4 regions of the Bacillus inaquosorum genome follow, and region 2 is predicted to be linked to each of the others. Evidence: riboswitches for the same ligand, from Rfam matches in the RefSeq annotation. Region 2 holds a riboswitch; each other region holds the start of a gene.
What was found. A riboswitch is a leader RNA that binds a small molecule or an ion and turns the genes downstream of it on or off. The one in region 2 is predicted to bind S-adenosylmethionine.

Region 1: another riboswitch for S-adenosylmethionine. It lies ahead of M1M80_RS20310 (5-methyltetrahydropteroyltriglutamate--homocysteine S-methyltransferase); the one in region 2 lies ahead of M1M80_RS06195 (bifunctional homocysteine S-methyltransferase/methylenetetrahydrofolate reductase).
Region 3: another riboswitch for S-adenosylmethionine. It lies ahead of M1M80_RS08605 (phosphoadenylyl-sulfate reductase); the one in region 2 lies ahead of M1M80_RS06195 (bifunctional homocysteine S-methyltransferase/methylenetetrahydrofolate reductase).
Region 4: another riboswitch for S-adenosylmethionine. It lies ahead of M1M80_RS10205 (2-hydroxyacid dehydrogenase); the one in region 2 lies ahead of M1M80_RS06195 (bifunctional homocysteine S-methyltransferase/methylenetetrahydrofolate reductase).

Annotation. Positions count from the first base shown of each region.
Region 1 is NZ_CP096592.1:3,999,714-4,007,655, reverse strand. Features, by position in the region: gene M1M80_RS20315 (5-methyltetrahydropteroyltriglutamate--homocysteine S-methyltransferase) at 1-779, opposite strand, end outside; SAM riboswitch class I at 857-963, opposite strand; partial or broken gene M1M80_RS20310 (5-methyltetrahydropteroyltriglutamate--homocysteine S-methyltransferase) at 1,032-2,170, opposite strand; SAM riboswitch class I at 2,254-2,360, opposite strand; gene M1M80_RS20305 (LURP-one-related/scramblase family protein) at 2,426-2,914, opposite strand; gene M1M80_RS20300 (hypothetical protein) at 3,089-3,367, opposite strand; gene M1M80_RS21585 (hypothetical protein) at 3,646-3,774, opposite strand; gene pepT (peptidase T) at 3,879-5,111, opposite strand; gene yxjL (two-component system response regulator YxJL) at 5,161-5,817, opposite strand; gene M1M80_RS20285 (sensor histidine kinase) at 5,804-7,024, opposite strand; gene M1M80_RS20280 (DUF1453 family protein) at 7,042-7,515, opposite strand; gene galE (UDP-glucose 4-epimerase GalE) at 7,780-7,942, shown strand, end outside.
Region 2 is NZ_CP096592.1:1,288,290-1,296,231, reverse strand. Features, by position in the region: partial or broken gene M1M80_RS06205 (CvfB family protein) at 1-857, opposite strand, end outside; gene M1M80_RS06200 (YajQ family cyclic di-GMP-binding protein) at 956-1,447, shown strand; SAM riboswitch class I at 1,554-1,672, shown strand; gene M1M80_RS06195 (bifunctional homocysteine S-methyltransferase/methylenetetrahydrofolate reductase) at 1,764-3,602, shown strand; gene M1M80_RS06190 (GNAT family N-acetyltransferase) at 3,692-4,141, shown strand; gene M1M80_RS06185 (GNAT family N-acetyltransferase) at 4,146-4,997, shown strand; gene M1M80_RS06180 (MFS transporter) at 5,109-6,377, shown strand; gene M1M80_RS06175 (mandelate racemase/muconate lactonizing enzyme family protein) at 6,386-7,501, shown strand; gene M1M80_RS06170 (YitT family protein) at 7,596-7,942, shown strand, end outside.
Region 3 is NZ_CP096592.1:1,734,036-1,741,977, reverse strand. Features, by position in the region: gene sat (sulfate adenylyltransferase) at 1-32, opposite strand, end outside; gene cysP (sulfate permease) at 81-1,145, opposite strand; gene M1M80_RS08605 (phosphoadenylyl-sulfate reductase) at 1,157-1,858, opposite strand; SAM riboswitch class I at 2,021-2,126, opposite strand; gene pyrE (orotate phosphoribosyltransferase) at 2,271-2,903, opposite strand; gene pyrF (orotidine-5'-phosphate decarboxylase) at 2,900-3,619, opposite strand; gene M1M80_RS08590 (dihydroorotate dehydrogenase) at 3,588-4,523, opposite strand; gene pyrK (dihydroorotate oxidase B electron transfer subunit) at 4,523-5,293, opposite strand; gene carB (carbamoyl-phosphate synthase (glutamine-hydrolyzing) large subunit) at 5,290-7,942, opposite strand, start outside.
Region 4 is NZ_CP096592.1:2,106,208-2,114,149, reverse strand. Features, by position in the region: gene M1M80_RS10240 (methyl-accepting chemotaxis protein) at 1-122, shown strand, start outside; gene M1M80_RS10235 (YozQ family protein) at 235-528, opposite strand; gene M1M80_RS10230 (hypothetical protein) at 586-708, opposite strand; gene M1M80_RS10225 (sugar phosphate isomerase/epimerase family protein) at 1,035-1,961, shown strand; gene M1M80_RS10220 (hypothetical protein) at 2,047-2,346, shown strand; gene M1M80_RS10215 (hypothetical protein) at 2,459-2,752, opposite strand; gene M1M80_RS10210 (molybdopterin oxidoreductase family protein) at 2,862-4,904, opposite strand; SAM riboswitch class I at 5,052-5,143, shown strand; gene M1M80_RS10205 (2-hydroxyacid dehydrogenase) at 5,236-6,261, shown strand; gene M1M80_RS10200 (FGGY-family carbohydrate kinase) at 6,279-7,742, shown strand; gene M1M80_RS10195 (MFS transporter) at 7,837-7,942, shown strand, end outside.

The DNA.
Region 1 (7,942 bases), 1.5 Mb from region 2:
GTCCAAGTGGACTGGAAGTTGCCGCGGCAAATATGCATGGTTACCGTCAGATCATCAGGACGGTCTGCAATCGCGTCGTTAATCGATTTCGCAAACAGCTGGCGAAGCTCGTCAGGCGTTGTTCCGAACGCCTCGATTTGTTTTAAGCCTTTTTCAGATAAGAAAACAGCCCATGCCGTATCATCAAGCTGGAGGTAGCGGCAGCCTCTGTCATAAAACGCTTGAATCGCTTTTTTATATGCTTTGGATACATCGTGCTGGAAAAGGTGATAGTCTTTTTTGTACGCATCCTTTTCAAGTTTCCCACGGAAAAACAGCATATTCGGGCTCGGGATCGTCATTTTTGGCGTCGCGTCACCGGCAATGCTATGGAGAAATGAGTAATCTTCAAGCATTGGGTGAGTTGAAAAGTCGATATCGCCTGTGACTTTAATGCCGCGTGCTTTTGTCTGTACGTTATGGAATTGAATGCCCTGCTCAGGAGTAAACGGCTCAACGCCATCCAGGTTTTCCAGGAAATCAAAATGCCACCACGCTCTGCGGAATTCACCGTCTGTCACGACGTTCAGTCCGGTTTCCTTTTGTTTTTCCACAATGCGGATGATTTCATCGTTTTCGATCTGGCGAAGCTGCTCAGCCGTAATCTCGCCGGCCGCTTTTTGCAGCCGCGCTTTTTTGACGGGCTCTGATCTCAGCAGGCTTCCGACTTGATCCGCGCGAAACGGCGGTTTTTTTCTTTGAAGTGATTTTTGTTCTGCGGGTGTTGTTTGTTGTGACATGTTGTCCATTCCTTCTTTCCATTCGAATATAAAAAAGCTCTTCCTTTGGATAAGGAAGAGCTTGCGTGACAATCTCAACCTTATCTTCAAGAGCAATCATTGCTCTAAAGGATTTAGCACCATTCTGTTAAACAGCGGTTGCCGGGTATCGCAGGGCCAGTCCCTCCACCTCTCTTGATAAGGAAAACCTTTTTATGAAATTTTCTGATAGTATCTATTATTCACACATTTTCTGTTTCTGTCAATGATAGATTATCCCCACACATCGTTGGCGATGTCGACGACATGGCGCAGCTTTGCCCATTGCTGCTCCTCTGTCAAAAGATTGCCTTCTTCTGTAGAGGCAAAACCGCACTGAGGGCTGAGGCACAGCTGATCCAGGCTGACAAAACGCGCAGCTTCATTGATTCGGCGTTTCACATCATCAGGATTTTCGAGCTCGCCGTATTTCGATGTGATCAAGCCAAGCACAATTTGCAGATCCTTGCGTTTCACGAAACGGAGCGGATCAAAATTCCCAGAGCGGTCATCATCGTATTCCAAGAACAGCCCGTCCAGGTTTAAGCCGTCCAAAATCGTTTCCGCTACAGCGTCGTAGCCTCCAGATGCCGCCCAAGTTGAACGGAAGTTGCCGCGGCAAATGTGCATCGTGATTGCTAAATCATCAGGGCGGTCTGCCACTGCATCGTTAATCGTTTTGGCAAACAAGTCAGGCAATGTTTCTGGATCGCCGCCGAGCGCCCGGACAACCTCTCTGCCTTTTTCCTCAAAGAAAAGAGACCATGACGTATCATCAAGCTGAAGATAGCGGCATCCAGCGTCATAAAAGGCTTTAATTGCTTTTTTGTACGCTTGGGCCAGATCATGAAAGTATTCCTCTTGGTCGTCATAAATCCCTTTATCCGCCTTTTCACCGAAAAACAGCATATTCGGGCTCGGAATCGTCAGCTTTGGTGTCGCGTCGCCGGCAATCTCATGTAAAAATTGATAATCGGCAAGCGCTGGGTGGCTCGTAAAATCAAGTTTTCCCGTCACTTTGATGCTGCGTGCTTTTGTTTTCGCGTTATGGAACTGAATCCCTTCAGCCGGGATGAACGGTTCCACTCCGTCAAGCCCTTCCAGGAAATCGTAATGCCACCAAGAACGGCGGAATTCTCCGTCTGTTACCACATCGAGACCGATTTCTTTTTGTTTTTCCACAATGCGGGTGATTTCTTGATTTTCAATATCACGAAGCTGTTCCGCCGTGATCTCGCCGGCCGCTTTTTTCTGCCGGGCTTCTTTCACCGGAGCGGAGCGCAGCGCAGTAAACTGCCGACATGATCGGCGCGGAAAGGAGCTTTGTGTTGTTGTACTGTTTTTTGTCCTGCGGCATTTGTTTGTTGAGCCATGTCATTCGCCTCTTTTCTGAAATGTGTTGAGCATAAAAAAGCTCTTCCTTTGTGTAAGGAAGAGCTTGAACGATCAAATCTCCGCCTCATCTGCAAGAACGCAATGTTCTAAAGGATTTAGCACCATTCTGTTTGAAACAGCGGTTGCCGGGTATCATAGGGCCAGTCCCTCCACCTCTCTTGATAAGGTATATCTTCATATTCAAATTTCAATTATCTTAATATTATTACTTTTGGATCAATTGTCAACACTTTTTAGAAAATACTTTCATCTTCATCGTCATATAATACCATATCCAGTACGATAGCGATGGCCGTGCAAATCAGCACATCTTCTTCGTTTGCAATCTGCAAATGATAGGAATCACCCCAGCTCAGCCACTTCTTGCTCACCGACATCCGGACATTCTTTCCGTCCGTCAGCTGGAATTCATCCTTCCACAAGTCACCGTCAATTTCCCAGTTGAGCTTAGAAATTTCAAATTTTGGTTTGAAAAATGTTAGTTTCTTCGTCACCTCACAAACTGTTTCCCCGCCAATTGAAATCACATATCGCGGCAATAAAGACATTACTTTTTGTTCTATGGAAACGAGTGTTTTTCCGGATGAATCTGTCATTTGCAGCGAGTCCCCTAACGAAAAGAACCGCCCCTCGACCTTGAATGTCTCTTGTTCATCCCGGTCATAAATGTGAAATGCATCTTTAAACGAGAACATCTTTTGTTTCATAAATAATTCGATCATTGCTGAAGTCTCCTTTTGATTTGCCTTGTAAGAGATTACGGACAGGGGGGCAAAAAGGTTTCAAGTTCCAAATCTAGTAACCAGAAACGCGCTGGCCGTTTTTTACGAGTAATTAATGTTTCTAAATTAAAAAAAGGCTGCATCGTTCAGCAGCCTTTCTTTTGAAATATAGTATTAGGAAAGATGCATCCGGCGTTTTTGGCGGATCGCGTCAAGGTCGATTAGGTTGTTGTGATGAGGTGCGGCTGCTGGAAGAGGGCTTGTCTTTTGCGGTTTGCGGCGATTGTCCTTGCTGAAAGAAAAAAGAAGATAGCCGCATAATGCGATGATAATAAAAAGGATCATTTTACATTCCTCCCAAAAAAAGTTTTGGTATTCTCTATTGTACGGATAAAATGTCAAAAAGTATTCAAAAAATTCCAAATTGGTTAAAAATAAATAACTGCCCCTCAAAAACAGTCTAACCTGATAACCTGAAAATAGTCTTGTAAATTGGTGATTGTTCATGTTAGTGATTGGTTCTATAGTTACTATCGACGATAAAATAAATTCCTTTATATAACTTTTAACCTAAATTTACATAATTCCAATTACCTGTTTTTGGGTGCTGTTTTCTTGCTTGTTAGGTTTATACCCTATTTTTCGGAATCAAACACAAAAAACCCAAATTACGGAGCATTTGGGCGGTACGGGGGAATGCAGATTGTGGTTTTGGGGATTTGGATGTCTTATCAGAAGAAGCGTTTGAACATTTTTCTGATCTTTTGAAACGGGCTCGATTTCTTTTGCATTTTAAGAGGCCGGATCGTGATCCATTTTTTAAATAGGCTCTTTTTTGCAGCAATTGCATGTTTTGTCATTGTTTTTCCTCCTCATGTGTTGATACTTGTTTTACGGAGGACGTATTCAAAATGTTTCGTTTTTACACAAAAAAACCAGCCCTTTTTTGGACTGGCTTTTGGCATTACGCCTGTTCTTCAAACAGCTTTGCAATCTCAACGATGACGTTTACGGCTTTGACCATGTTATCAGCTGAGATGTATTCGAACTTTCCGTGGAAGTTTTCCCCGCCGGTAAAGATGTTTGGCGTCGGGAGTCCCATGTAGGACAGCTGGGATCCGTCCGTGCCGCCGCGGATTGGAGAAATCTTCGGTTCGATACCGAGGTTTTTCATCGCTTGCTCGGCAATGTTGACGATTTCGATGACAGGTTCGATTTTCTCTCTCATGTTGTAGTATTGATCGTTCATATCAAGCTGAATCCGGTCTTGCCCGTATTCGTTTTGAAGTTCTTCAACGACTCGCTTCATTGTTTCTTTTCTGCTTTGGAAGTTTTCTTTGTCAAAGTCTCTGATAATGTAGTGGAGTTTTGTTTCCTCTACATCTCCTTGAATCGACAGCAGGTGGTAGAAGCCTTCGTAGCCTTCTGTATATTCAGGCGCTTCGTCTGCCGGCAGCAGGCTGTTCAGCTTCATTGCGATTTTTGCAGAGTTGATCATTTTCCCTTTTGCCGTGCCGGGATGTACGTTGTTGCCTTTGATCGTGATTTTTGCGGCAGCGGCATTGAAGCTTTCGTATTCAAGCTCGCCGAGCGGACCGCCGTCAACTGTGTAGGCAAAGGACGCATTGAATCGTTTCACATCAAATTTGTGCGGGCCTCTCCCGATTTCTTCATCAGGCGTAAAGGCGACTCTGATTGTGCCGTGCTTGATTTCAGGGTGTTTGATGAGGTAATCCATGGCTGTCATGATTTCGGCAATGCCGGCTTTATTGTCTGCGCCGAGAAGGGTTGTGCCGTCTGTGGTGATGAGTGTGTGGCCCTTATAGCCGGACAGCTCAGGGAATTGATCAGGCGACAGGATGACCTGCAGCTGTTCATTGAGAACGATGTCTTTTCCATCGTAGCTTTCTACGATTTGGGGATTCACGTTTTTGCCGGTAAAGTCGGTGGCGGTGTCGACGTGGGCGAGAAAGCCGATTGTCGGCACGTCTTTTTCAGTATTGGAGGGAAGAGTCGCCATGACATAGCCGTTCTCATCAATGGCTGCATCCTGCATGCCGATTGACTTCAATTCATCGACAAGCATGTTTCCTAACGTCAATTGGCCGGGTGTGGAAGGGCAGGTGTCGACGGATTCATCGGACTGTGTGTCGACCTTTACGTATGTAGTAAACCGTTCAATGATTTCTTCTTTCATTTCCAATCATCTCCTTTGTCTTATTTTATCATGGCGGGATGAGAGATTTCTATTGCACAATACCGTTTCGAATGGCAAAAACGACTGCCTGTGTCCGGTCTTGGGCGTTACATTTTTGCAGGATGCGGTGCACGTGGGTTTTTACCGTGCTTTCGCTGACGAAAAGCTTTTCAGCAATCTCTTCATTTCTCAACCCATAGGCCATTTGCTGAAGAACCTCGAGTTCTCTTTTGGTAAACGGCTCTGCCAGTTCTTCGGCTTGAGTCTGTTGCTTCGAGCGAAATGTCTCACTGATAATTTTAGCAGCTGTGGCCGTACGGAAAATCGCTTCGCCTCTGGCCGCGGCGCGAATGGCGTCTATCAATTCTTCAGGAAGCGTATCTTTCAGCAAATAGCCGACTGCACCCGCACGGATGCCTTCAAATACATATTCTTCCGTGTCGAAGGTGGTTAAAATGACAATCTTTGTATATGGGAGTGTAGACATAATGTCTTTTGCCGCTTCGATGCCTGAGCAATGCGGCATTTGGACATCCATGAGGATGACGTCGGGTTTTGTTTGCTTTGCCAGTGCAATGATGCCGTGACCGTCGCCGGCCTCACCGGAAACCGTCATATCCGGCTGTGCGTTGATGACATAGCGGAATCCTTCGCGCACTAGCGGCTGATCATCGGCAAGTGCGACGCGTATTTTATCTTTGTTCATCTTTTTGCTCCTTATTCGTTGTCATGAGCGGCAATGCCAGCTCAATTTGCAGGCCGCTCGGCTGCACAGTGCTGAGGGACAGGGAACCGCCTGCTTTTTCAGCGCGCTCTTTCATTCCTGTCAGGCCAAATCCATAAGTAAGATTGCCGGTGAATTGTCCGTCGTCGGTGATTGTGAGATAAAGATGTGTCTCGTCATTTGAGATGATGGCAGCCGCATGGGAAGCGTGAGCATGGCGAATGATATTGGTCAGCGCTTCCTGCAAGATGCGGTAGATCGTTTCGCTTACGTTTTGAGGCCAAGACTCTTCTGACAGGCCGGCAGTGTCTAAAGAAACGTGCAAGCCGCTCCGTTCCTCCACTTGATGGATAAGCCCCCGCAAAGCGGTAAGGCCAACCATGGATTCACTTCGTCCCATTTGGTGAACGACAGACCGTACTTCTTGAAGGCATTCTCTGGCGACACTCAGTACATTTTGAATGACTTTTTCTGAATCCTCCTTGCTGCTTTTTAGGATATAGGGAAGAGATTGAAGCTGAACAATCACAGAAGTCAGCTCATGGCCGATGCTGTCATGAATGTCGCGGGCTATTCTTGTGCGCTCCTCAAGGACCGCGTACCTTAAAGAAAGAACAGAAGCCTCCTGCAGCTCTGCGTGCGCTTTCTGGAGTTCTTCATGCGCCTGCTCCAGCTGCAAGTGCATTTTCGCTAATTCAGCATGATTCCGTTCAGCCTCTTTTCTGGCTTCCCGTCTGAAACGCATGGAGGAGAAGAATACGTACAGTCCGATCATGATCGAGATGTTACTGATGATATCGTCCCAGCTGCTGTCAAAAACAGTGTACAGAAAGAAAACGTTGCCTCCAATTAGGCATATTGTAAAGATCAAGGACAGGCGTGCAGGAAGCTTTATAGCCGTATAAACCAATAAAAATACGATTAAGAAAAAGGCGGCTCCCTGCTCTTGGCCGGAAACAGCCCAAAGAAAAACGGTCAGGAGCCAAAGACCGACGAATATGCTGAAATTAACAGCAGCGGATGTTACATAGGGAATGATCCAAATGAATGCTAAGTACACCGCAAACACAAACGCTAACAAAATGGGATCAGCTTCGGATGGATGAGATAAACATTGTATGCAATTCAATATGAGAATAAGGCTCGGCACAAATTTCTTGTAGTGCCGAGCCGAAGATTGTCGGTTCATGCTGGTCCTTCTTTCAGTTATTGAATCGATACTTTGCCTGCGGTCAGCCGTCTGTATGCTTTGTAAAGCATGATATTGCGGGCTGTGATAGTGCCGAGGGGAATGAAGAACATAGAATGAATAATGGCAATAAAAATCTCGTTGCTCTCTGGCAGCCATATTCTCGCAGCCATACGCAAAGAAAGTATCATTAGAATGAGGATAACACTTCCAAGTGAGCCGCGTGAAGTAACCTTTCCGGTTTCTGGATGAATCCGCACGTTTACCATCTTCCCGATGCCAAACCCGCAGGCCAGCCCAATCAGTAATAAGATGCCGCTGATCGCCACGTGTAAAACAGAATGAAAATATGAAGGCTGAAAAGATGCTGATACGCCCCATAACAGCAGCAGCGGAATGATCAGCAATTTCACGGGTTTTACCGTTCTTTCTCGATACATCGATAAAATAATAAGAAAAAAGACAATAAAAATATAAGGGCTCATCGCCATGTCATCAAATCCTTTCTGTATGAAGCATAGCGAAAATTGCAAAAGAAAACGTCAACCGGCAGATTGATTTTTCAGCTGCTATACTTGTTCGCGCTGCATAAAGTCATGTAACATGGCGTGAAAATGCTGAATGTCCTTTATATGATTGCCTACAAAAAATATGAAGAAACTATTAATAAACAATTAAACTTCTTAAAAATGGATGTAGGCCAGTTCTAAACACTATATAATAATATCAGGTCATTTTTTAGGAGGGTTTACATCATGGCAATACTTGTTACAGGCGGTGCCGGGTACATCGGAAGCCACACATGTGTGGAGTTATTGAACAGCGGCTATGAGATTGTCGTTCTTGATAATCTGTCCAACAGCTCGGCTGAGGCGCTGAACCGCGTCAAGGAGATTACGGGAAAAGATTTAACGTTCT
Region 2 (7,942 bases):
TTCCATTTTTCATCAAATGGCCGAGCGCGCGTTTAAAGGCGGCCTTGCTCATGTTAAAACGTTCTCTGATATCGTCAGGCTGGCTTTTGTCGCTGTACGGCATGGCGCCGTTTCTTGTTCTCATATACGTCAGAATGTACTCAGCATCAACAGACATTGCATCCTGTTTTCTCGGAAGCAGCGACATGTTGACTGAACCGTCTTCTTTGACTTGAATCACCCGTCCCGTGACTCTTGAGCCGAGTCTTGGCTCCTCTTTTCTTTCTGAAGGATGGATAAAACCTCGTATACCGTCGTCCGTGATGACGAATGAACCTGTTGCGATCAGTCTGTACACCGTACCTGTCAGCTCTTTATTCATCATATCTTCTGTGGCGTCGGTAAACAGTTCGCTGATGATATCTTCCGGCGCTGGTTTCGCGAACATGCGTCCCCGGTTTGTCACCTTCAGCATACAGTAAAGCTTATCCCCTTTTTGCGGCCAGACATCTTCGTACGGAGGCAAATGCTCGGTTGCGACAAGCGCGTCCTTAGATAAACCGACATCAACGAAAACGCCCATATCTTCCACTGTATCCACCACTTCGACCCAGCCATACTCATCAGCGCTGATGACCGGAATTTTCATCGTGGCCGCAAGCCTTTCCTGCTGATCGACGTATATAAAGACCTCTACTTCGTCTCTGTCCTCGATATCCTCAGTTATTTCACTGTTATGTAAGAGAATCGTGTCTTCTCCGTCGGTTAAAAAGTAACCGAAGTCAGTTTGGTGATCTATACTCAAGGTTAATTGCTGCCCTGGTCTCATGCTATCGTCCTTCCTGTTCCGCTTATTTTTCTGCGGATTCTGTTAACATTTTTTCCAATCATCACAAATTGATTCTTTGTTCTGTTGGAAGTTTCTCTTTATTCTACTATAATCAACACATAAGTTAAATGTTATGGAGGTTTTCATATGGCAAAAGAAAGTTCATTTGATATTGTATCTAAGGTGGAATTGCCTGAAGTGCAAAACGCGATCCAAATCGCATTGAAGGAAATCAGCACACGCTATGACTTTAAAGGAAGCAAAAGCGACATTTCTTTAGATAAAGAGGAGCTTGTCCTCGTTTCTGATGACGAATTCAAATTAAGCCAGCTGAAAGATGTGCTGGTCAGTAAATTAATAAAACGAAATGTACCGACAAAAAACATTGATTACGGCAAGGTTGAAAACGCATCAGGGGGAACGGTACGCCAGCGCGCAAAGCTTGTTCAAGGCATTGATAAAGACAACGCCAAAAAAATCAATACGATCATCAAAAACTCCGGACTGAAAGTAAAGTCTCAGGTGCAGGATGATCAAGTGCGCGTCACTGGAAAAAACAAGGATGACCTGCAGCAGATTATTACAGCTGTGCGGGGTGCAGATCTGCCGATTGACGTTCAATTTATAAATTTCAGATAAATTTTCTGAATCCTATTGATTATTGTCTTTATTTTCGGTAAATTTGGAGAAAGGGAAAAAGCCCGGCATCTTTTAGCATTTCCTGAATACGAAAACTTCATATCCGTTCTTATCAAGAGAAGCAGAGGGACTGGCCCGACGAAGCTTCAGCAACCGGTGTAAATGGCGATCAGCCATGACCAAGGTGCTAAATCCAGCAAGCTCGAACAGCTTGGAAGATAAGAAGAGACAAAATCACTGACAAAGTCTTCTTCTTAAGAGGACTTTTTTTATTTCTCTTTTTTTCCTTGCTGAATGTGAATAAAGGAGGCAGACAATGGGACTTTTAGAAGATTTGCAAAAACAGGTGTTAATCGGTGACGGCGCCATGGGGACGCTCCTCTACTCCTATGGCATTGACAGGTGTTTTGAGGAGCTCAACATTTCGAAGCCGGAGGAAATTCAGCGCATACATAAAGCGTACGTTGAGGCAGGAGCCAACATTATTCAAACGAATACGTACGGGGCCAATTATATTAAATTATCGAGACACGGCCTTGAGGATGACATTAAAAAAATGAATCAAGAGGCAGTAAAAATCGCGCGGGCTTCAGCAGGCGATGCATACGTGCTTGGGACGATGGGCGGCATCCGCACATTTAATAAAAACGCGTACAGCCTTGACGAAATCAAACGCAGCTTTCGCGAGCAGCTGTACCTGCTGCTGCATGAAGAACCGGATGGCTTGCTGTTAGAAACGTATTATGATTTGGAAGAAGCCCGTGAAGTGCTGAAAATTGCGCGCAAAGAGACTAGCCTTCCGATTATGCTCAATGTATCGATGCACGAGCAAGGCGTACTGCAGGACGGAACGCCGCTTTCTGAAGCATTGCGATCGATTGCTGATCTCGGGGCTGATATCGTCGGCATTAACTGCCGGCTCGGTCCTTATCACATGATTGAAGCGCTCAGCGAAGTGCCGATTTTTGACGACGTGTTCTTATCAGTTTATCCGAACAGCAGTCTTCCTTCACTTGAAGAGGGACGGCTCGTCTATGAAACAGATGACACGTATTTTCAAAACAGCGCATCAGAATTTCGCAAACAAGGCGCACGGATTATCGGCGGCTGCTGCGGCACCACACCGAATCACATCCGGGCGATGGCGGAAGCAGTTGGCGGGCTGGCTCCGATTACGGAAAAAGAAGTCAAAACCCGGGCGAAGGAATTCATTTCCGTTCAGCACGAGCGGACAGAGCCCGGCCTGAATGAGATCGCGGCGGAAAAACGCTCCATCATCGCAGAACTGGACCCGCCGAAAAAATTGAGCTTTGACAAATTTCTGTCCGCTGCTGCTGAATTAAAAGAAGCGGGAATTGATGCCCTGACGCTCGCTGACAATTCACTGGCTACCCCGCGGATCAGCAATGTTGCCTGCGGCGCCCTTGTGAAGCAGCAGCTCGATATGCGGTCCCTTGTCCATATTACGTGCCGTGACCGAAATATTATCGGCTTACAGTCACATTTAATGGGCCTTGATACATTAGGGCTGAATGACGTACTGGCCATTACGGGTGATCCTTCTAAAATCGGGGATTTTCCGGGTGCAACGTCTGTTTATGATTTAACATCCTTTGATTTAATCAGGCTGATCAAACAGTTCAATGAAGGACTGTCCCTGTCTGGAAAGCCGCTTGGCAAGAAAACGAATTTCTCAGTCGCCGCTGCATTTAATCCGAACGTCCGACATCTGGATAAAGCGGTAAAACGGCTGGAGAAAAAAATAGATTGCGGGGCCGATTATTTTGTTTCACAGCCTGTCTATTCCGAGCAGCAGCTTGTCGATATCCATAACGAAACAAAGCATCTGAAGACGCCGATCTATATCGGCATTATGCCGCTCACAAGCAGCCGAAATGCTGAATTCATCCACAATGAAATTCCGGGCATTAAGCTGTCTGACTCTATTCGCGAAACAATGGCCCTCGCCGGTGAAGATAAAGAGAAGCAAAAAGCGGAAGGCCTTGCGATTGCCCGCTCCCTGCTGGACACGGCATGCGAGCTGTTTAACGGCATCTACTTGATTACGCCTTTTCTCAGATCTGACTTAACCGCTGAGCTCACTTCGTATATCCAGCAAAAAGATGAGCAGCGCCAAAATATCTATTTGCATTAAACCTAGATGACTGCCTGAGCCAATCGGGCGGTCTTTTTTTACCGCATTCGTGTTACGATATAAAAAATCGGTTTTAGAGGAGGAACATCATGCTCGAAGTTAAAACCATTTCCGCGGAAGATACATACGAAATCCGGCACCGTATCCTGCGCCCCCATCAATCCATCGAACAATGCCAATATGAACAGGATCATGCGGAAGGCTCTTTTCATCTCGGCGCGTTTTTTGAAGGAACACTGATCAGCATTGCTTCTTTCTCCCCTCAAAATCAGCCATTATTAACGGAATCCCCTGCGTATCGGCTGAGAGGCATGGCGACGCTTGAAGGATATCGCGATAAAAAAGCCGGGAGCATGCTGATCAAACACGCGGAGCAGAAACTGGCAGAGAAAGGCGTGCAGGCGGTCTGGTGCAATGCAAGACAACATGTCAAAGGCTACTACGCAAAGCTTGGCTGGGAAGAACGCGGCGAACCGTTTGAGATTCCCGGCATTGGCACTCATATCGTCATGTGCAAAAAACTCGGAACAAGCAGGTGATCTTATGGACGTAATGGATGAGCTGATTGAGCTTCATGAAGAACATGTCCCCGGCTTATTGCGGCTTTGCAGGCAGGCCGGGTGGCCGGATTATGGTGAACAAGAGCTGGCACTGCTGGTCCAGCAAGGGCGCTTTTTCGGTTATCAAAACATCCGCGGGGAGATCATCTCCTGCATCGGCTTGTTTTTGTTTGGCCGTCTTGCTTCTATCGGCCTCGTCATCGTCGACAAAGAATACAAACGGCTCGGTCTCGGGCGGCGGATGGTAAACGCGTGTATCACCCAAACGGATGAAAGCACCGCCATCAGGCTTTGCGCCACAAAAGAAGGTTTGCCGCTTTATGAAAAAGCAGGTTTTCATAAAGCGGGTTCAGTCCGAAAGTACAGCTGCCACAGTTTTCAACCTTTTGCAAAGCACCTTGACGCTGAACTGACATCCTTTAGAGAACAAGACTTTCAAGACTTAGCCGCAGCGGATCTGGCAGCCTTTGGCGGAGATCGATCAAACCTTCTTCAGCAGCTTATTTCCACTTCGGAAGAATGTGTCATCATCAGAAACAAGAAGGGACAGCTGATTGGCTACGGCCTGTCTGTACAGACACCGGCCAATCTGAAATTCGGCCCCATCGTCGCTCCATCATCAGACATTGCTGCACGAATAATCAACAGGCTGGCCGCCGGCAAACAAAGTCCGATGCGAATCGATATACCGGGTGAACACACATCTCTTCATGACAGACTGATTGAAATGGGATTTCACGCAGACGCAGAGCCGCCGCTTATGCTTTACCAGAAAAAGAGGCTTCCTGACCAAAATGGACACCTATATTCGTTAATTTCACAGGCACTCGGTTAACCCTCCTTTTTCCCGAACAGGTATTTTCTGTTCGGTTTTTTGCTGTCTGAACGTTGAATAAACGAAGCCAGCAGGGACATTCTAAGCAGAAGAAAAGGAGTGTGCTCTGAGATGGAATCATCAAAACAAAATAACGGAATGACGATTGTTGCAATCGGTTCAATCCCTTTAATATTAACACTTGGAAACTCGATGCTTATTCCGATTTTGCCAAAAATGAAATCTGAACTTCATTTATCACAATTTCAAGTCAGTCTCGTGATCACAGTATTTTCCTTGATTGCGGCGTTTGCCATTCCGATTGTCGGTTATCTCGCTGACAGATTCTCAAGGAAAATCATCATTATCCCTTGCTTAATTTTGTACGGTGCCGGCGGCTTATTAGCCGGGTTTGCGGCGGGTTTTTTTGATAATGCATACCCTTGGATCATGGCAGGACGGGCGCTTCAGGGAATCGGGGCAGCCGGGACCGGCCCGATTGCGATGGCACTGACGGGGGATCTGTTTAAAGGCGCCCAGGAAAGCAAGGTGCTCGGCCTCGTTGAAGCTTCAAACGGCATGGGGAAAGTGCTTTCGCCGATCATCGGCTCGCTTATCGCCCTGCTTGTCTGGTATGGCGCGTTTTTTGCCTTCCCGGTGTTTTGTATCATTTCGATCGTGCTGACGTGGATTTTTATTAAAGAAAAGAAAAAGGAAAAAGAACCGCCCCCGATCGGAAAATATGCGAAAGGGCTGTTAAGTGTTTTTAAACATGAAGGCAGATGGCTGTTTACAGCTTATTTAGCAGGGGCAACTTGTTTGTTTACTTTATTCGGCATCCTGTTTTATCTATCAGATGTCTTAGAAAAAACATACGATACCGACGGCGTCAAAAAAGGCTTGATTTTGGCAATCCCGCTTTTGGTTATGTGTGTGACATCTTATACAACCGGAAGCAAAATCGGCCAAAAGCAATCATTAATGAAAAAGCTGATCGTACTCGGATTGGCGTTTATGACTGTTTCTTATGCGGCATTGTCTTTCATTGAGAATCTTGTGCTCTTTATCAGCGTTCTCGTGCTGAGCAGTATAGGCTCCGGCCTTGTCCTTCCTTGTGTGAACAGTTTTATTACCGGAGCTGTCGGCAAAGAAAGACGGGGATTTGTGACCTCGCTGTACGGATCGGTTCGTTTCTTAGGGGTTGCCATCGGGCCTCCGATTTTCGGCCGCCTGATGCAATGGTCCAGACCCGGCATGTTTTTGAGCATTGCGGGATTGACGCTTGTTGTCGGCATTCTCGTGATGTTGCTGATCCATGTAAATCAAAACAAAGAAGAAACAAAAGAAAAAGAAGATCCTAAAATGGCTGGCAATCGGCTTCAGCCAGCTGAGGAAAGGTAGCATCCCATTTGAAAATCGAACGGGTTGAGACCTTTCCGCTTTTGCATCGATTAGAAGAGCCGTACGGCGACGCAAACGGGTTTAAACGATATCGAACTTGCTATCTCATCAGAATTGTCACAGAAAGCGGGATTGACGGCTGGGGAGAATGCGTTGATTGGCTCCCGGCTCTCCATGTCGGTTTTACCAAACGGATCAGCCCGTACCTTGTAGGAAAACAGGCCGGCAGCCGACTGCCATTAGTGCGTACGATTCAAAAATGGCATCAACGGGCGGCCTCTGCTGTGAGCATGGCGCTGACAGAGATTGCGGCCAAAGCTGCGGATTGTTCGGTTTGCGACCTATGGGGCGGGCGGTATAGAGAAGAGATTCCTGTATACGCCTCTTTTCAATCGTATTCTGAACAGCCGCAATGGATCAGCCATTCGGTTTCCAGTGTCGAAACCCAATTAAACAAGGGCTTTAAGCAAATTAAAGTCAAAATCGGCGGGGCTTCATTTGAGGAAGATGTCCGTCACATCAATGCCCTGCAGCATACTGCCGGCAGCTCCATTACGATGATTCTGGACGCAAACCAAAGCTATGACGCCGCAGCCGCTTTGAAATGGGAACGCTATTTCTCAGCATGGACGAACATCGGCTGGCTTGAAGAGCCTTTGCCCTTTGATCAGCAGCAGGATTACGCTTTGCTTCGCAGCCGTTTATCTGTTCCTGTTGCCGGTGGAGAAAATATGAAAGGCGCGGCACAATTTGTGCCTCTCCTTTCACAGCGGTGTTTGGATATCATTCAGCCCGATGTCATGCATGTCAACGGAATTGATGAATTTCGGGACTGCCTCAAGCTCGCACGTTATTTCGGCGTTAGAGCGTCCGCCCATGCATATGATGGTTCTCTTTCACGGCTCTATGCTTTATTTGCACAAGCCTGTCTGCCTCCGTGGTCTAAAATGGAGAACGATCAAATTGAGCCGATCGAGTGGGACGTCATGAAGAATCCTTTTACAGATCTCGTCAGCCTTCAGCCTTCAAAAGGAGCGGTTCACATCCCGAAAGGAAAAGGCATTGGAACAGAAATCAATATGGAGATCGTCAATCGTTACAAGTGGGATGGCTCAGCATATTAAGCTGAGCCATTCTTTATTTGCAGACATAAATAATGGACAGCCTCATAAAATGGAAACAGCGGACAAGTCTTTTCATAAAGGAGCAAATGACTTAATGGCTGAACTGCTGACGAAAGCAAAACTCACGTTTATGATTGTCGTAGGCGGCGTACTGCAGGGACTCGGCATGTCCTTGTTTTTATTTCCGCATGATATTCCGACAGGCGGGGCAGCAGGTATTGCGGTGCTGTTGCATTATCTGTTTCAAATTCCTCATGGCTTTTCAGTGTGGGCTGTGAATGTGTCGATGCTTTTTACCGCTTTAAAATGGCTGGAAATGAGAACATTCACCGGCACCCTCGCTTCGATTACCGTCACCTCTGTCTCGGTATTGATCTTTGATGCGATTTTTCCGGATATCACATCAAACCTGTGGCTTGATCTGGCAAGCGGCGCTGTGTT
Region 3 (7,942 bases), 450 kb from region 2:
ACTAATGTTCCTCCGTGTGGTGCTAAGCTCATAATATCCATTTCCTCCTAGTTAACATATAAAATAACTCAGATTAATGATCAGATTCCCCCGCCTTGTTCGTGGACAGAGCGTCTCTCTTTACGAATGGCCTTCGTCAGGCTGATGGCACCGCCCGCCGCTAAAAGCACGCTTACCATGATAAAGATTGAATAATAATCCTCTTTTAAAAACAAGGATACAAGCAGATAAGAAATCGATAAAGATAAAAACGGCGATACGATCCATACCTTCAGCATCGTTTGAACAACTTGTTTATGGAACACATTCGGACCGTTTTTTGCCATGCCTATTCCGATAATAGACGATGACGTGACTTGCGCCAGAGGCACCGGCATCCCAAATACAGAACTGATGATCACCAGTCCGGCTCCTGTACCGGATAAGAGAATGCCTTCTCCTTTTGAGAATCTCGTAATTTTCTTCCCGTTTGTTTCTAACACCCGCCGGCCTAATAACAGTGCGCCAAGGGAGACAAAAACTCCCCCGTACAAGGTTCCTTTCGCGACATCAAGCACACCGGCCGCTACTAATGGGCCAACGGCATTCGCCACGTTGTTCATGCCGGCAGAGAACGCTTCAAAAAATCCGGCAACTAACAAAACAATGCCAAGGATTTTTTGCTTTTTAGAAGACTTAATTTCAATCTTAAAATAGCTAAACAGCTTTGAAACAAAATAGGTGAAGCCGAAAGCAAACAGCGGGACAAAAACCCAAAACGCCACAATGACCAGAAGATTGTTCACAAACAATACTTTGTAAGCCACTCCCACTCCGACAACCGCGCCGACTGTTACTTCACTTGTCGACAATGGAATGCCGAGCAGATTAGCCGTAAAGAGCGACAGCGCAGCGGCTCCAATAATGATGCAAACAATCGTCAGTGTAATCGTCTGCTCGGGGATAATGCCGGAGCTGATGGTTTTTACAACCTCGCCCCCGCCAATGACCGCCCCGGCCAGCACACCGACTGCACATATGATCAAAGCGTAGGTTTTCTTTTTGATGGCTCCAGAGCCGTAAGCAACTCCCATCGAAGCTGCAGCGCCGCTTGCACCGATATTCATCGCGAAAAACAAGCTAAATAAAATAGCGGCTAATTCCATTTTGCAGCTCCTTATTCATGCAATCCGCATTCTGTTTTCGCCATACCATTCCATCTGCCTGAGCGTAAATCCTCTGCGGTAAAAGCAGGAGCCGTACAAGGTGCGCAGCCAATGCTTGGATATCCTTGGTCATGAAGCGGGTTGTAGTCCAGCTCATTCCGGGATGTGTATCTCCAAATGTCTTTCCAAGTCCAATGGATAAGCGGACATACTTTTACTGATTTGAATTTTTCATCTTTGTTTAAGAAATTTGTATTGGCACGGCTTGGCCCTTGATCGCGGCGCAGACCGGAAAGCCAGGCCGGATGCCCTGAAAGCGCCTCTCTTAAAGGAACAACCTTTCTAAGATAGCAGCACTGATTCGGCTCTCTTTCCCACAGTTTGTCACCATATTCTTCGGCTTGCTCCTCAAGGGTAAGATCTGGCTTTTTCAGGATGATATTAAGACCCGGATAACGCTCTTTCACTCGCTCAATCGTTTCATAGGTTTCTTTAAAATGAAGTCCTGTATCAAGAAACACAATCTCTGCGTCTTTTTTCACTTTATAAATTAAGTCAATCAGAACGATTCCCTCAATTCCGAAACTGCAGGCATAAACAAGCTGATTGCCGTAATGGCCGTATGCCCACTTTAAAACTGACAGCGCTCCTTTATAAGGATCGTCTTCCGGAAATGTAATCGTTGGTTCCTCCCAATTATCGTACGTTAACATTTCTTCTTTCCTCCTTTCGGAGACAAACAAACAGTAGCTTTCTGCCGGTTGTCTTTTCCCAATTGTAATGTGGTGCGGCTGCTGTTATCGCAAACAGCCTTTTTTCCTCTTAAAATAAAAAACTTTCAATCCGGCGGAAAGAAAGACAGGAACAGCATGTAGCCCTTATCTTTCAAAATGGAATTCATTTTGCTGGAAGTAGCACCTTACACACTGTGCAGGTTGCCGGGCTTCATAGGTCCAGTCCCTCAGCCGCTCTTGATAAGTTTTTAGATTTGTAGTAAATTTTAGCACAATTCTAACATAAGTCAACCCGACTTTTTTTATAGGATTAATAAAAAAACAGGCCTCTAGGCCTGTTTTCACGCACAGCAAGGCTTTGAAGCCCCTGTGCATCACCGGAATTTATTTTTTATTTTTTAAACCAATCTTTCGACTCGGGATTTTGCTTCCACGTTTGCAGCTTTTTCAGATCGTCCGAATGAATATTTCCGTTTTCAAGCGCGACCTCTGTCAGCGTATCATAATCAGTTAATGAGTAGTATGGCAGTTCTGCCTTCGCAAACGCTTCCTGCGCTTTAGGAAGCCCGTACGTAAAGATTGAGACAACCCCAAGCACCTCACAGCCAGCCGCTTGTAAAGCTGCCGCAGCTTCAAGCACGCTGCCTCCTGTGGAGATTAAGTCTTCAATGACGACCGTTTTTTGGCCTTTTTGAACAGCTCCCTCAATCTGATTGCCTTTTCCGTGCGCTTTCGGCTTGCTTCTCACATAACACATCGGAAGATTCAAACGGTCAGCCGCCAGAGCAGCATGAGGAATACCGGCTGTTGCTGTTCCCGCAATCATTTCAGCTTCAGGAAAATGCTCTTCGACAAGCTTGCTGATGCCTGCGGCGACATCATTTCTGACCTCCCGGAAAGATAGTGTAAGGCGGTTGTCACAGTAGATTGGCGATAAAATGCCGCTTGCCCATGTAAATGGCTCGTTTGGGCGTAAAAATACAGCTTGGATGTCTAATAGATGTTTTGCGATGATTTGTTTCATTGTTTGATTCCCTCCCATTCGAGTCTGACAGCTTCATAGGCTTTTACCGGGTCTGCCGCTTTTGTAATCGAGCGTCCTACCACAATCGCTGATGAACCTTTCTCTCTTGCAATTGCAGGTGTTGCTACGCGGATTTGGTCATTCGCAGCGTCCTCTGACATCCTGATCCCCGGAGTGACAGTCAGAAATGAAGGCGAAACCGCTTGGTAAATTGCTTTCGCTTCATGAACAGAGCAGACCACTCCATCCAGTCCGCTTTCTTCCGCCAGTTTGCTGTAGTGCACAACCGTGTCGATCAGAGGCTTTTGGATCAGCAGTTCATCTTTCATCATTTGTTCAGATGTGCTTGTCAGCTGGGTTACCGCGATAAGTGACGGGCGTTTTTTTCCAGCCGGCGTACCTTCTTCTAAACCTTCCAGAGCTGCTTGCATCATTTTTTTGCCCCCGGCCGCATGAACATTGACGAGGTCTACTCCGAGACCGGCAAGGCGCTTCATCGCTTTGTTTACAGTGGTCGGGATGTCATGAAGTTTTAAATCTAAAAACAGTTCGCAATTTCTTTCTTTTAGCTGTTTAACTATGGATGGCCCTTCTTGATAAAAAAGCTCCATTCCAACCTTTACAAATAACGGTTCTTTCTGAAAAGGCGCTAAGAATGCAAGTGTTTCTTCAACTGATGCAAAATCAAGCGCGATGATGGGCAGGTTGTTTTTCATGATTCCAGCTCCTTCCGATGCATTCTTCAATTGTTTGATAGCCGTATTGGCGCAAAACAGCAGGGAGCTGTTCAATGATGTCTGGACATGCAAAAGGATTCACAAAGTTTGCTGTTCCGACTGCGACCGCGCTTGCTCCCGCGAGAAGAAACTCCAGTGCATCTTCAGCCGTCTGCACGCCTCCCATACCGATAATCGGGATATTGACAGCCTGGCTGACTTCATACACCATGCGAATGGCAACCGGCTTCACAGCAGGGCCGGAAAGTCCCCCTGTTTTATTCGCTAATATCGGCTTGCCTGATTTTAAATCGAGCCTCATGCCGATTAATGTGTTGATCATCGTAAGACCATCCGCTCCCGCCTCTTCGATCGCTGATGCAATTTCTGTGATATTTGCCACGTTCGGGGAAAGCTTCACATAAACGGGCACATCTGAAACCTCTTTAACCGCTTTCGTCAAATCGGCAGCCATTTCAGGGTTCGTGCCAAAAGCGATTCCGCCTGTTTTCACATTCGGGCAGGAAATGTTCAATTCAAGTGCATGAACATTAGGCGCTTTGCTGATATGCTTCGCGACTTCAACATAATCCTCGACTTGAGAGCCTGCGACATTGGCAATGATCGGCGTATCAAACTGCTCAAGCCACGGCAGCTCATTTTGCAAGACGCTTTCCAGCCCCGGATTTTGCAGACCGATCGCATTGAGCATTCCAGCGCCAGTCTCAGCTACCCTAGGGGTCGGATTCCCGAAGCGAGGCTCTTTTGTCGTAGCTTTGATCATGATTGCTCCGAGACAAGACAAATCATAAAAACGCGCAAACTCTTTTCCAAAACCGAAGCAGCCTGATGCAGGAATGATCGGGTTTTTCAAATCAAGCCCAGGTAATTTCACCTCTAGCATTACAGCGCCACCTCCTGAGCTTTAAATACAGGCCCGTCGAGACATACTTTTACGTAGGATGTCTCACTTTCGTTTGTATGGCACACACACGCGAAGCATGCGCCGATTCCGCAGCCCATTCGTTCCTCCATAGACAGGTAGACTTCTTTATGGGCATATTCCTTTTTTAACGCCTTCAGCATCGGTGTCGGCCCGCAGCTGAGGAGAATGTCAAACTCTAGATTTTTCTGTTTAATTACATTTGTAACAAACCCGGTTTCCCCATAGCTTCCGTCAGCTGTTGCCACATACGTGTCTCCGTACTGCTGGCACTCTTCTTCGTAAAAAACATCCTTTGCTGATTGAAATCCTAAAACGTGTATGACCTTGACCCCTTTTTCGTTCAAGCGTTTCGACAGCTCTTGGAGAGGCGGCACACCTACACCGCCTCCTACCAGCAAAGCCGTCTTTCCGGGTTGGACTTCATTGACCGGAAAGCCATTTCCCAAAGGCCCGAGGACATCTACAAGCTCTCCCTGCTGCTTTAGCGACAAGAGCCTTGTTCCTTCCCCATCTACTCGATAAATGATGGTAACTTCATTTTTTTCAAAGTTGACGTCGGCGATGCTGATCGGCCTTCTCAAAAGAGGCGTAACCGCTTCGCTCACTTTAAGATGAAGGAACTGTCCCGGGGTTGTAAACCCTTGGACAAGCTCCCCTTTCAGAACCATTTGATACACCCGGTCTGCAATATGCTGGTTAGAACATACTGTCAAATACGCTTTTTTCATATAGTGACTGCCGCCTCCTGATTTGTATTGACTGCCGGCATTTGATCAGCACGGAATGTCATGCTTTCCAGCACTCGCAATATCGCTTCTGCCGTATCTAAAGATGTTAAGCAGGCAACACCGTTTTCTACTGATTCACGTCTGATTCTAAATCCGTCTCGTGCAGGCTGCTTTCCTTTTGTCAGCGTATTGATGACAAACTGCGCTTCTCCGTTTCTGATCACATCAAGCAAGTTCGGGCCATCCTGGCCGATTTTTCCGACGACCTTCGCTGGAATTGAAGCTTCTTTCAGGTAACCTGCCGTTCCTTCCGTGGCTAAAATGTTGTAGCCGATCGCATGGAACCGCTTAGCGATGGCTAGCCCTTCTTCTTTGTCTTTATCAGCCACTGTTAAAAGCACGGAACCGTAGTTAGGGATTTGAATGCCTGAAGCAATCAGGGCTTTATAGAGCGCCTTTTCAAGGGTAGAATCTTTACCCATGACCTCACCTGTTGATTTCATTTCAGGTCCTAACGTAATGTCCACTCTTCTCAGCTTCGCAAAGGAGAAGACCGGTGCTTTTACAAATACACCTTGCTGTTCAGGCTGAAGGCCCTCTGTATAGCCAAACGCAGACAGCTTTTGACCGAGAATGATTTTGGTTGCGAGATTCGCCATTGGGATACCTGTAATTTTGCTTAAGAACGGTACGGTTCTGCTTGATCTCGGATTCACTTCGAGCACGTACACTTCGCCTTTTGACAAGACGAATTGAATATTGAGCAAACCGACAATGTTCAGCCCTTTGGCTAGTGCGATCGTGTACTGTTCAATTTTTTTCTTAATGTCCTCTGTGAGAGACTGAGGCGGATAAACAGCGATTGAGTCTCCGGAGTGAACGCCCGCACGTTCAATGTGCTCCATAATTCCCGGGATTACAACTGTTTCACCATCAGATACTGCATCCACTTCAATTTCTTTCCCAGTTAAATATCTGTCAATTAATACTGGGTGCTGCGGATTGATTTTGACTGCGTTTTTCATGTAATGAAGCAGTTCTTCCTCATGATAAACAATCTCCATTGCCCGGCCGCCTAGTACATAGGAAGGGCGCACCAGTACCGGATAGCCGATGTCACTCGCGATGCTTACCGCCTGATCAACTGATGTCGCTGTTTTGCCAAGCGGCTGCGGAACGCCAAGTTCTCCAAGCGCTTGTTCAAATTTATCCCGGTCTTCCGCGCGGTCTAAATCTTCTAATGAAGTCCCAAGGATTTTGACTCCGCGTGCAGAAAGCTCGTCAGCCAGGTTAATGGCAGTTTGCCCGCCGAATTGTACGACAACGCCCACCGGCTGTTCGAGGTCAATGATATGCATGACATCTTCAATTGTAAGCGGCTCAAAGTACAGCTTGTCTGAGATACTGAAATCTGTTGAAACGGTTTCCGGGTTGTTATTGACAATAATGGCTTCATAGCCTGCTTGTTTAATGGCCCACACAGAGTGAACAGTCGCGTAGTCGAACTCAACACCCTGGCCGATTCGAATCGGACCGGAACCAAGCACGATCACACTTTTCTTATCCGTAACGACAGACTCATTTTCTTCTTCGTATGTGCTGTAGAAGTATGGTGTTTCTGATTCAAATTCCGCCGCGCACGTATCTACCATTTTGAAGACCGGCGCAATTCCCGCTTGTTTTCTCAAGCTGTAAAGCTCCGATTCTTTCATTTCCCACTCACGGCTGATGTACTTATCAGAGAATCCGAGTTCTTTTGCCCGTCTCAGCACATCCGTATCGCCAGCATGTGCCTTCAATTCTTTTTCAAACTGTACGATTCCGAACAGCTTATGCAGGAAGAAGACATCGATAGCGGAAAATTCATGGAGCTCTTCTACCGTGTAGCCTCTTCTGTATGCTTCAGCTAAGTAGAATAAGCGTTCGTCACCGGCCTTTTTAATTCGTTTTTCAAGAAGCTCATCGGAAATGTCAGCAGCGTCTTTCAATTCCAGATGATACACATCCGCTTCCAGGGAACGCACAGCCTTCAGCAATGACTCTTCAAGCGTGCGTCCGATCGCCATGACCTCTCCTGTCGCTTTCATTTGCGTGCCGAGCTTTCTGTTTGCTGATTCAAACTTATCAAACGGCCAGCGCGGAATTTTGGATACGACATAGTCAAGAGCGGGTTCAAATGCTGCATATGTTTTTCCTGTCACCGGGTTCATCATTTCATCTAATGAAAGGCCGACTGCGATTTTAGCAGCGAGCTTTGCAATCGGATATCCCGTCGCTTTTGATGCAAGAGCAGATGAACGGCTGACACGCGGGTTTACTTCAATAATGTAGTATTGGAAGCTGTCCGGATCTAAAGCGAGCTGTACGTTACATCCGCCTTCGATTCCAAGAGCGCGAATCAGTTTTAACGATACATTCCGCAAGAGCTGATATTCGCGGTCGCTGAGCGTTTGGCTCGGCGCGACTACAATACTGTCTCCAGTATGGATTCCGACTGGATCAATGTTCTCCATGTTACAAACGACAATGGCGTGATCCTGGCTGTCTCTCATGACTTCATACTCGATTTCTTTATAGCCGGCGATGCTTTTTTCAAGCAGACATTGATGCACCGGGCTTAATTTTAAGCCGTTCTCAACAATTTCTTTC
Region 4 (7,942 bases), 820 kb from region 2:
AAGCGGTTGCAAAATCTTCACAGGAGCAGCTTAATTCAATGGAGGAAATCTCCTATGCTGCAGAATCTCTATCCCAATTAGCGGAAGAACTTCAAACCGTCATTAATCGTTTTAAATTTTAATGTGGTTACATGACGTAAAAACCCCATCTTATTCGGTGGGGTTTTTACTAACCTTCCTGCGGTTGTTTTCTAAAAACGGAGCTAACATGCTTTTAGCCTCGTTTGATAAAAACTAGTCCAAATTTTGATCGATTGTCCCTTCAAAATAGTCATCGCTGACTTGTTCATGAGTTTCAGCCAATCCTTTTTCCAATTGCGTGGTTCCTTTATAGTCCGAGGGATCAAAATATTTTCCAGCTACATCCGTGGTGTCATTAATGTTTTCTTTATTATGAGTTTGAGTATCAGCGTTTACATTCTCTGTCTTACCACTTTCATTTAAAGATTGCTGAAAATCATATTCCTTGTCTAATGAAGAAAATCTTTTGTAATCATCCGGTCTGTCTGCTCCATTTTTTTGAGCCACTTTACTCACTCCAGACTATTGAAATTTTGCGGTGTCTATGCCATTAAGGCCAAAAACTTATTTCGTTCTTTTAGGATCGGAACCATGTTTTTTAGGATCATCTGCTTTAAAAGCTGTTTCAGTCTCATGGTCATTTCTTATTTGTTCAATACTTGAATTTTGAATGCCTTTCTTACTCATTGGTTTCACCCCTTTACGAAAAGTATTGAAATATCAACTCTTCTTATTCTGTCTGTTAGGCAGGTATTCATTCGCTTTTTTTCGTTCTCTTCCCATTTAGGCAAGAGAGTAAGTTTCATGTCAGTCATATTATTTAATATGGGTAAAGGTATTTTTGAAACCTATTGTTAGCACACTGCGTATATCAGGATGCATTATAAAGCTGGAAAAACACTGTACAAAACATTTGAAAAAGAGGAAAATCAAATAAATGTGCTTTTCAACCAATATGTTATCCATTAAAAGAAAGCGCTTTATTCAATAATTTAAAAATAGAGGTGTTGGGGATGAGTATTCACATTGCTGGCGCGCCGTGCTGCTGGGGCGTTGACGATCCGAAAAATCCGTTTCTTCCCCCATGGGAGAGAGTGCTGCAGGAAGCATCACAAGCTGGTTATAAAGGGATCGAGCTGGGTCCATACGGTTATATTCCGATGGATATCGAGCGGGTTCAAGCTGAGCTTTCTAAAAACAATTTGTCCATTATTGCCGGTACCATTTTCGATGATTTAGTAACAGCGTCTCATTTAGAAAACTTGCTGCAGCAAGCAGACGATATATGTTCTCTTATGACAAAACTCCCTTTCTCTTTTCAGGAAAAGGACGGCCACTTTACACCGCCTTATTTGGTCCTGATTGACTGGGGGCATGACGAAAGAGATTACAAGGCGGGGCACCCTGATCAAGCGAAACGGTTATCTAAAAAGGATTGGAACCGTATGATGTCTCATATTCGGACAATTGCGGAACGGGCTTGGAAGCGATATGGCGTGCGGGCCGTCATCCATCCTCATGCAGGGGGCTATATTGAGTTTGAGGATGAAATTCAGCAATTATTAAAGGATATCCCATACGACATTGCGGGTCTTTGTCTTGATACAGGGCATTTGTATTATTCAAAGATGGATCCGGAACAGTGGCTCAGAGAATGTGCGGACCGTATCGACTATATCCATTTTAAAGACATTGATGAAAGTGTATATCAGCAGGTGATGGGGGAGCATATCCGCTTTTTTGATGCTTGCGCAAAAGGAGTCATGTGTCCGATCGGCCAAGGAATCATTAACTATGATTCCATTCATAAATTGCTGAAAGACATTCATTATCACGGCTACATTACCATCGAACAGGAACGTGATCCGAGAAACTCTGATACTAGTTTAAGAGATGTCAGTCAAAGCATTGCTTATTTAAAAAGTGTTGGTTACGAGTGATAGGGAACCAGAATGATTAGTGGCGAAAAAAAGGGGGAAAGACCGATACGCTGGGTAATGGTAGGAGGCGGCCGGGGAAGTCAAATTGGATACATTCATCGCTCCAGCGGCATTGCGTGATCATGACTTCCAATTAGTTGCAGGCGCATTTGATATCATTCCGGTACGTGGGAAAGAGTTCGGTATAAATTTGCATGTTTCTCCGGAACGCTGCTATTCAGATTTTCGGAACATAATTGTGGAAAACTGTGTTCGATCCGCAGATAAAGGCGCAGTTTGGGGGATTATCAATAACATGTTGAAAGCGCTACGAAAGCATACGTTATCAATCAGCAGGTACTGGTGTGGAAAGGGCATATTGAGCCGTTTGAGGAAAGAACATTGATTGTGGCTTGAGGGGTTTTTCACCGGTTATGGGCAAAGTTTTGGTGGTGGCCAATCTATACAGCTGAACTGAGAAGAGCGTGACAATGATTCTCGCTCTTCTCAGATTTGCTTTATTCACCCTGATGTTTCTCAACTAATGTGAATGTCCATTCTTTTAACATATGTTTCTGTACATACTTTTTTCCGTTTATTTCAATGTAAGGAATGTCTGTCATGTCTCCGGCTAACTGTTTTGCCTCAGTTGTCGTTATTCCTAAAAAATGTCCGATGTAAAAGTAAATATCTCGTTCTTTTATAAGCAAGGTATCACTTTTTTCATATGCTTTTGGATGGTTCATTTGCTTTAAGCCTTCACCGATAAAATAGCCAGCCAAAGCAATACCGATTCCTAAAAAAACGTCCATATGCATGCCTCCATTATGTCGATGTTATGTTATACGGGCTTGGCATACTCCGGGTTTCATTATCAACCAAAAAAAAACCGCCAGAACATGTTCTGGGCGGTTTTTTCGTTTATGCTTTTTCAATCTGCACGCGTCCTGAAAAAAAGGTGGCGCCGCCGCCCATATCGGATAAGCGATCCGGGGTAAGCGCGTTTACAAGCTGTTTTTTTCCTGGTTCATCCGCCCATAATCCTTGACTGACGACAACACCGGGCAGCACTTGTTCCCCGACTGCAGCGGTCAGCTCGCATTCTCCCCGGCTGTTCCAAATTCGTACAGGATCCCCATCAACGATTCCGTGTTCATCAGCATCTTTTGTATTGATAAAGAGCTTTGGCGTCTTTTCAAGCCTGATGTGTTTTTCGTTGTTGGAAAACGTTGAGTTTAAGAAATTATGGTTTGGCGCCGGAACATACATAAACGGATGTTCATTATCAGATACAAGAGGCGTATATGTCGGTAATGCCGGGAAACCGTCTTGTTTCATTTTTTCTGAATATAATTCTATTTTTCCGCTTGGAGTCGGAAGTTTGCCTGGAAACAGCGGCTTTTTGCGTTTCGCTTTCATAAATGAGTGCTTAGTAAGTGAATCGTAATCAATCTCCGCCAAATACGGATTATCTGGATGATCAAGCGCCTGGCGAATCAATTCTTCATCTGAGTCCTTGAGCTCTTGGTCTGTGAATCCCATTGCTTCAGCCAGTAATCGGAACACTTCAGTGTTAGACTTGCTTTCACCATATCTCTCAATCACCGGTTGCTGAAGCTGAATGTAATGGTGCCAGTAGGAGGTATAAAAATCGGTATTTTCAAAAGCGGATGTTGCAGGCAGGACAATGTCTGCGTATGCAGCCGTTTCCGTCAAAAACAAATCATGAACTACAGTAAATAGGTCTTCCCGCAGCAAGCCCTGTCTGACTTTGTTCGCTTCCGGCGCGACAACGGCCGGGTTCGTCCCGTAAATAAAAAGAGAGCGAATAGGCGGATCTGTTTCCAAAAGCACTTTGCCAAGCTGATTCATATTAAACGATCTCGGTGTGCGCCCTTTCAGTAAGTCAGGCCGCTGCAAGGCATTCGTGTTATATTCTAAAATTCCGCTGTTATGCTTAATTGCGCCGCCCCCTTTGTGCAGCCATTGGCCAGTGATTGCCGGAAGACAGGCAATCGTCCTTACAATCATCCCGCCGTTATCGTGATGCTGGATTCCGTTTCCGATTCTGATAAAAGAAGGGGAGGATTCGCCGTACATTCTTGCCAGCTGATAAATATCTTCAGTGCTGACACCGGTAATCAGTGACACCTTTTCCGGATCATACTGTTTCACGTGTTCACGGAGATCTTCATAGCCGACCGTGTATTCAGACAGAAATGCTTCATCATGAAGGTTTTCTTTAAATAAAATGTGCATGATGCCAAGGGCAAGTGCGCTGTCGGTTCCGGGTTTTATGGGAATAAACCAATCGGCGAGACGCCCTGTCTGATTTTTATGCACATCAATCACGACAATTTTGGCACCCTGTTTTCGTACTTTTTGGGCGATTGTAATTTGGTGCATGTTTGTGCTGACCGCGTTGATTCCCCAAAAAATAAATAGTTTCGTATGAATGGTTTCCTCAGGATCAATTCCCGCACTTATACCCATTGTATATTTATAGCCCTCAGATCCCGCTTTGCTGCAAATTGTCCGTTCGAGCTGACTTGAACCCATGCGGTAAAAGAAGCGGCGGTCCATACCTTCAGCTGTTAATTTTCCCATATTTCCATAAAAGCTGTACGGGAGTATGCTTTCAGCTCCCTCTTCATCAATCAGCTGTTTCCAGCGGGAGGTAATGGTATCAATTGCCTCATCCCAAGAAATCGGTTCAAATATCGCCTGACCTTTCGCACCTGTCCGTTTAAGCGGTGTAGTCAGCCGCTTTTCATCATAGATGCGCTCCGTCATGTTTCGGACTTTGTTGCATATGTTTCCGGCCGTAACAGGATGGTCGGGATCACCTTGCACTTTCACAATTTTTCCGTCTTTTTTATGTATTAATAATCCGCACTGATCCGGGCAGTCAAGCGAGCAAACGGATTTGAAAATGCCGTTTTGTTGTGTTGCAAAAGATTTCATGGCCCAGTTCCTCTCTCTAGTTAGATATTTTGTAAGAATTATAACATTTCGGATGATAACGTCAATTCTGAAAAAAGAGATTGACATCAATCTGAGACTTCTTTATGATAAACGTATTCTTCATTCTGAAAATTACATACTCAACATTTTCTATCCAGAGAGGTGGAGGGACTGGCCCTATGAAACCTCGGCAACATTATTGTGCCAATTCCAGCAAGCGTCAGCTTGAAAGATAGGAAAGCAAGGTTTATACCGGCGTCTGTCTGTAACAGGGCACGCCTATATATGAATCTCTTTCCATCTTCGGAAAGAGATTTTTTTATGAAAAAATATGATGAAAAGGATGTTTTGCACCATGACGGTTTTGGTTACAGCGCCGTACAACGAAGAAGGACGCAAAGAGCTTGAAAAATTGTTCGGCTCGGTTGCTTATCACACCTGGAAGGAGCAAGGCCGGGCATACCGGGAAGATGAAATCATTCAGCTATTAAAAGAAACAAATGCAAAAGGCTTGATTACTGAGCTTGATCAAGTAACAGACAGCGTATTTGCTTCTGTTCCCGAACTTTCATTTGTCGGTGTGTGCAGGGGAATGCCCTCCAATGTGGATGTGGCCGCAGCATCAAAAAGAGGCATTCCCGTTTTTTATACACCCGGGCGGAATGCGCAAGCCGTTGCTGAAATGTTTATCGGTAATGTGATTTCCTTTCTCCGCCATACCAGCACCTCGAATCAATGGCTGAAGGATGGAAAGTGGGACAGTGATTACCTGCAGGCTTATGTCAAATTTAAAGGAAATGAATTAACGGGAAAAACGGTCGGCATGGTTGGGTTTGGCGCCGTTGGTCAAAGGATTGCAAAACTGCTGACTGCGTTCGACTGTAAAATAAAGTATTACGATCCATACGTACAAGACGATCATCCTCAATATGAAAAAGTATCTCTTAAAACGGTTTTTTCAGACAGTGATATCGTTTCTGTCCATCTGCCTCGTACCGAGGAAACACTTGGACTGATTGATCGGGCATATTTAGATCTGATGAAAGAGAGTGCGATTTTCGTCAATACTTCAAGAGCGGTTGTGGTAAACCGTGACGATCTTTTATCTGTATTAAAAGAACATAAAATCAGAGGAGCCATTTTAGACGTTTTTTATCATGAACCTCCAGAGGAATCGGATTACAAATTGATTTCATTGCCTAATGTTCTGGCAACACCGCATCTCGCTGGAGCAACCTTTGAAGTGGAGGATCATCACGTGACGATCCTGAATGAAGCCCTCAAAAAATGGAAGGTTGAAAAAACTCTTAATATTCCGACATTGTATAACAAAGATAAGCTAAAAACAGAGGCATAAGAAAGGAGGCTAACGGAATGAAAAAACAAAAAGGCTATCTCGTTTTTGATATCGGCACAGGCAATGCGAGAGTAGCGATCGTGAGTGTATCAGGCAGTGTTCAAACGGTTGAACGGGAGGACATCGTGTATGCCACCGAGACGCTTTACCCGGACAGCCGTTATTTTTCTCCTCAGGTGCTGTGGAAGCAAGTCATGAGATTGGCAAAACGTGCGCTTTCCCGTTCGCATGATATTGACATAATAGGTTTGACATCGACGAGTCAAAGACAGGGGATTGTTCTGATTGATCAGAACGGCGACTCTTTTCTAGGGCTGCCGAACATTGATAACCGTGGCCGTGAGTGGGAGGAGAGCATACCCAATCAGGAAGAGATATACAGCTGCACAGGCCGCCTGCCGACCGCACTTTTTTCTGCGCTCAAGCTTTATGGTTTAAAAGAACGCCAGCCCTCTTTATGGGAAAAAACGGCAAGCTTTACAAGCATCAGTGATTGGGTAACGTACCAGCTGAGCGGAATATTGACATATGAACCCTCACAGGCAACCGAAACCCTGCTGTTTGATGTGAAGCAAAACACTTGGTCAGAAGAGATGTGCGGCATATTCGGCTTCTCCCCATCAATCCTTCCGCCTCTTGTAAGAGCGGGAACAGCGATTGGAACGATAACAAATGAGTATGCGTCCGAATTAGGCCTTTCTATACATGCAAAGGTTATAGCAGGGGGCGGAGATACACAGCTGGCTGTGAAAAGCACCGGCGCTGCTCTTAAGGACATCGTCATCGTATCTGGGACAACAACGCCAATAACCAAAATTACTGCTGATCATGACGACACAAAACATAAAGCCTGGCTGAACTGCCATACAGAACATAGCCAATGGCTTGTGGAAACAAATCCGGGAATTACCGGCCTGAATTATCAAAAATTAAAACAGATTTTTTACCCGAATGAATCGTACGAAGTGATGGAGGAAGAGATTTCTGCAATTGCTAAAGAAGACAATGCATGTGTGGCGGCTCTCGGTTCTTATTTATCGGCAGAAAAGAATGCGTTAACGAGAGGCGGTTTTCTTTTTGATGCCCCACTTTCAGCGCATTTAAAAAGAGCACATTTTGTACGTGCGGCGCTGCAAGAGATCGCATTTTCGATCAAATGGAACTTTGATATATTAACAGAGGTTACTCCGTTTGAACGTGACTATGTTTGGGTGTGCGGAGGAGGATTCCAAAGCAAAGCGCTCACTCAATATATCGCGGACCTTCTTCAGAAAAAAATCTATGTCCAAGAGGGATATCATCAGGCATCTGTCGTAGGGGCTGCAGTCATTTGCAATGAAACCTTTCAATTGACGGAAGAGATGTCAGCAAATGTCCGGGTAATAGAACCGCAGGATTGTCAGGCCGAACTGGCTTTATATGAGGAATGGAAGCAAACGCAGCGCTTTTTTTCAGGTTCAGAAAGCAAAGTGTTGTTATAAGGCGGCATTTGCTGCTGTTTTGAGGAATTATCTAATTTTCAGCTTTAATGAGGTAATACGGTAATTGATATTAGCATCTAAGGAGGAGACAGATATGTTTGATAAAATTGGAATACCAAAGCGGCTTGCCTGGGGGTTTTTAGGGGTAGTTTTGTTTATGATGGGAGACGGGCTTGAACAAGGCTGGCTCAGCCCTTTTC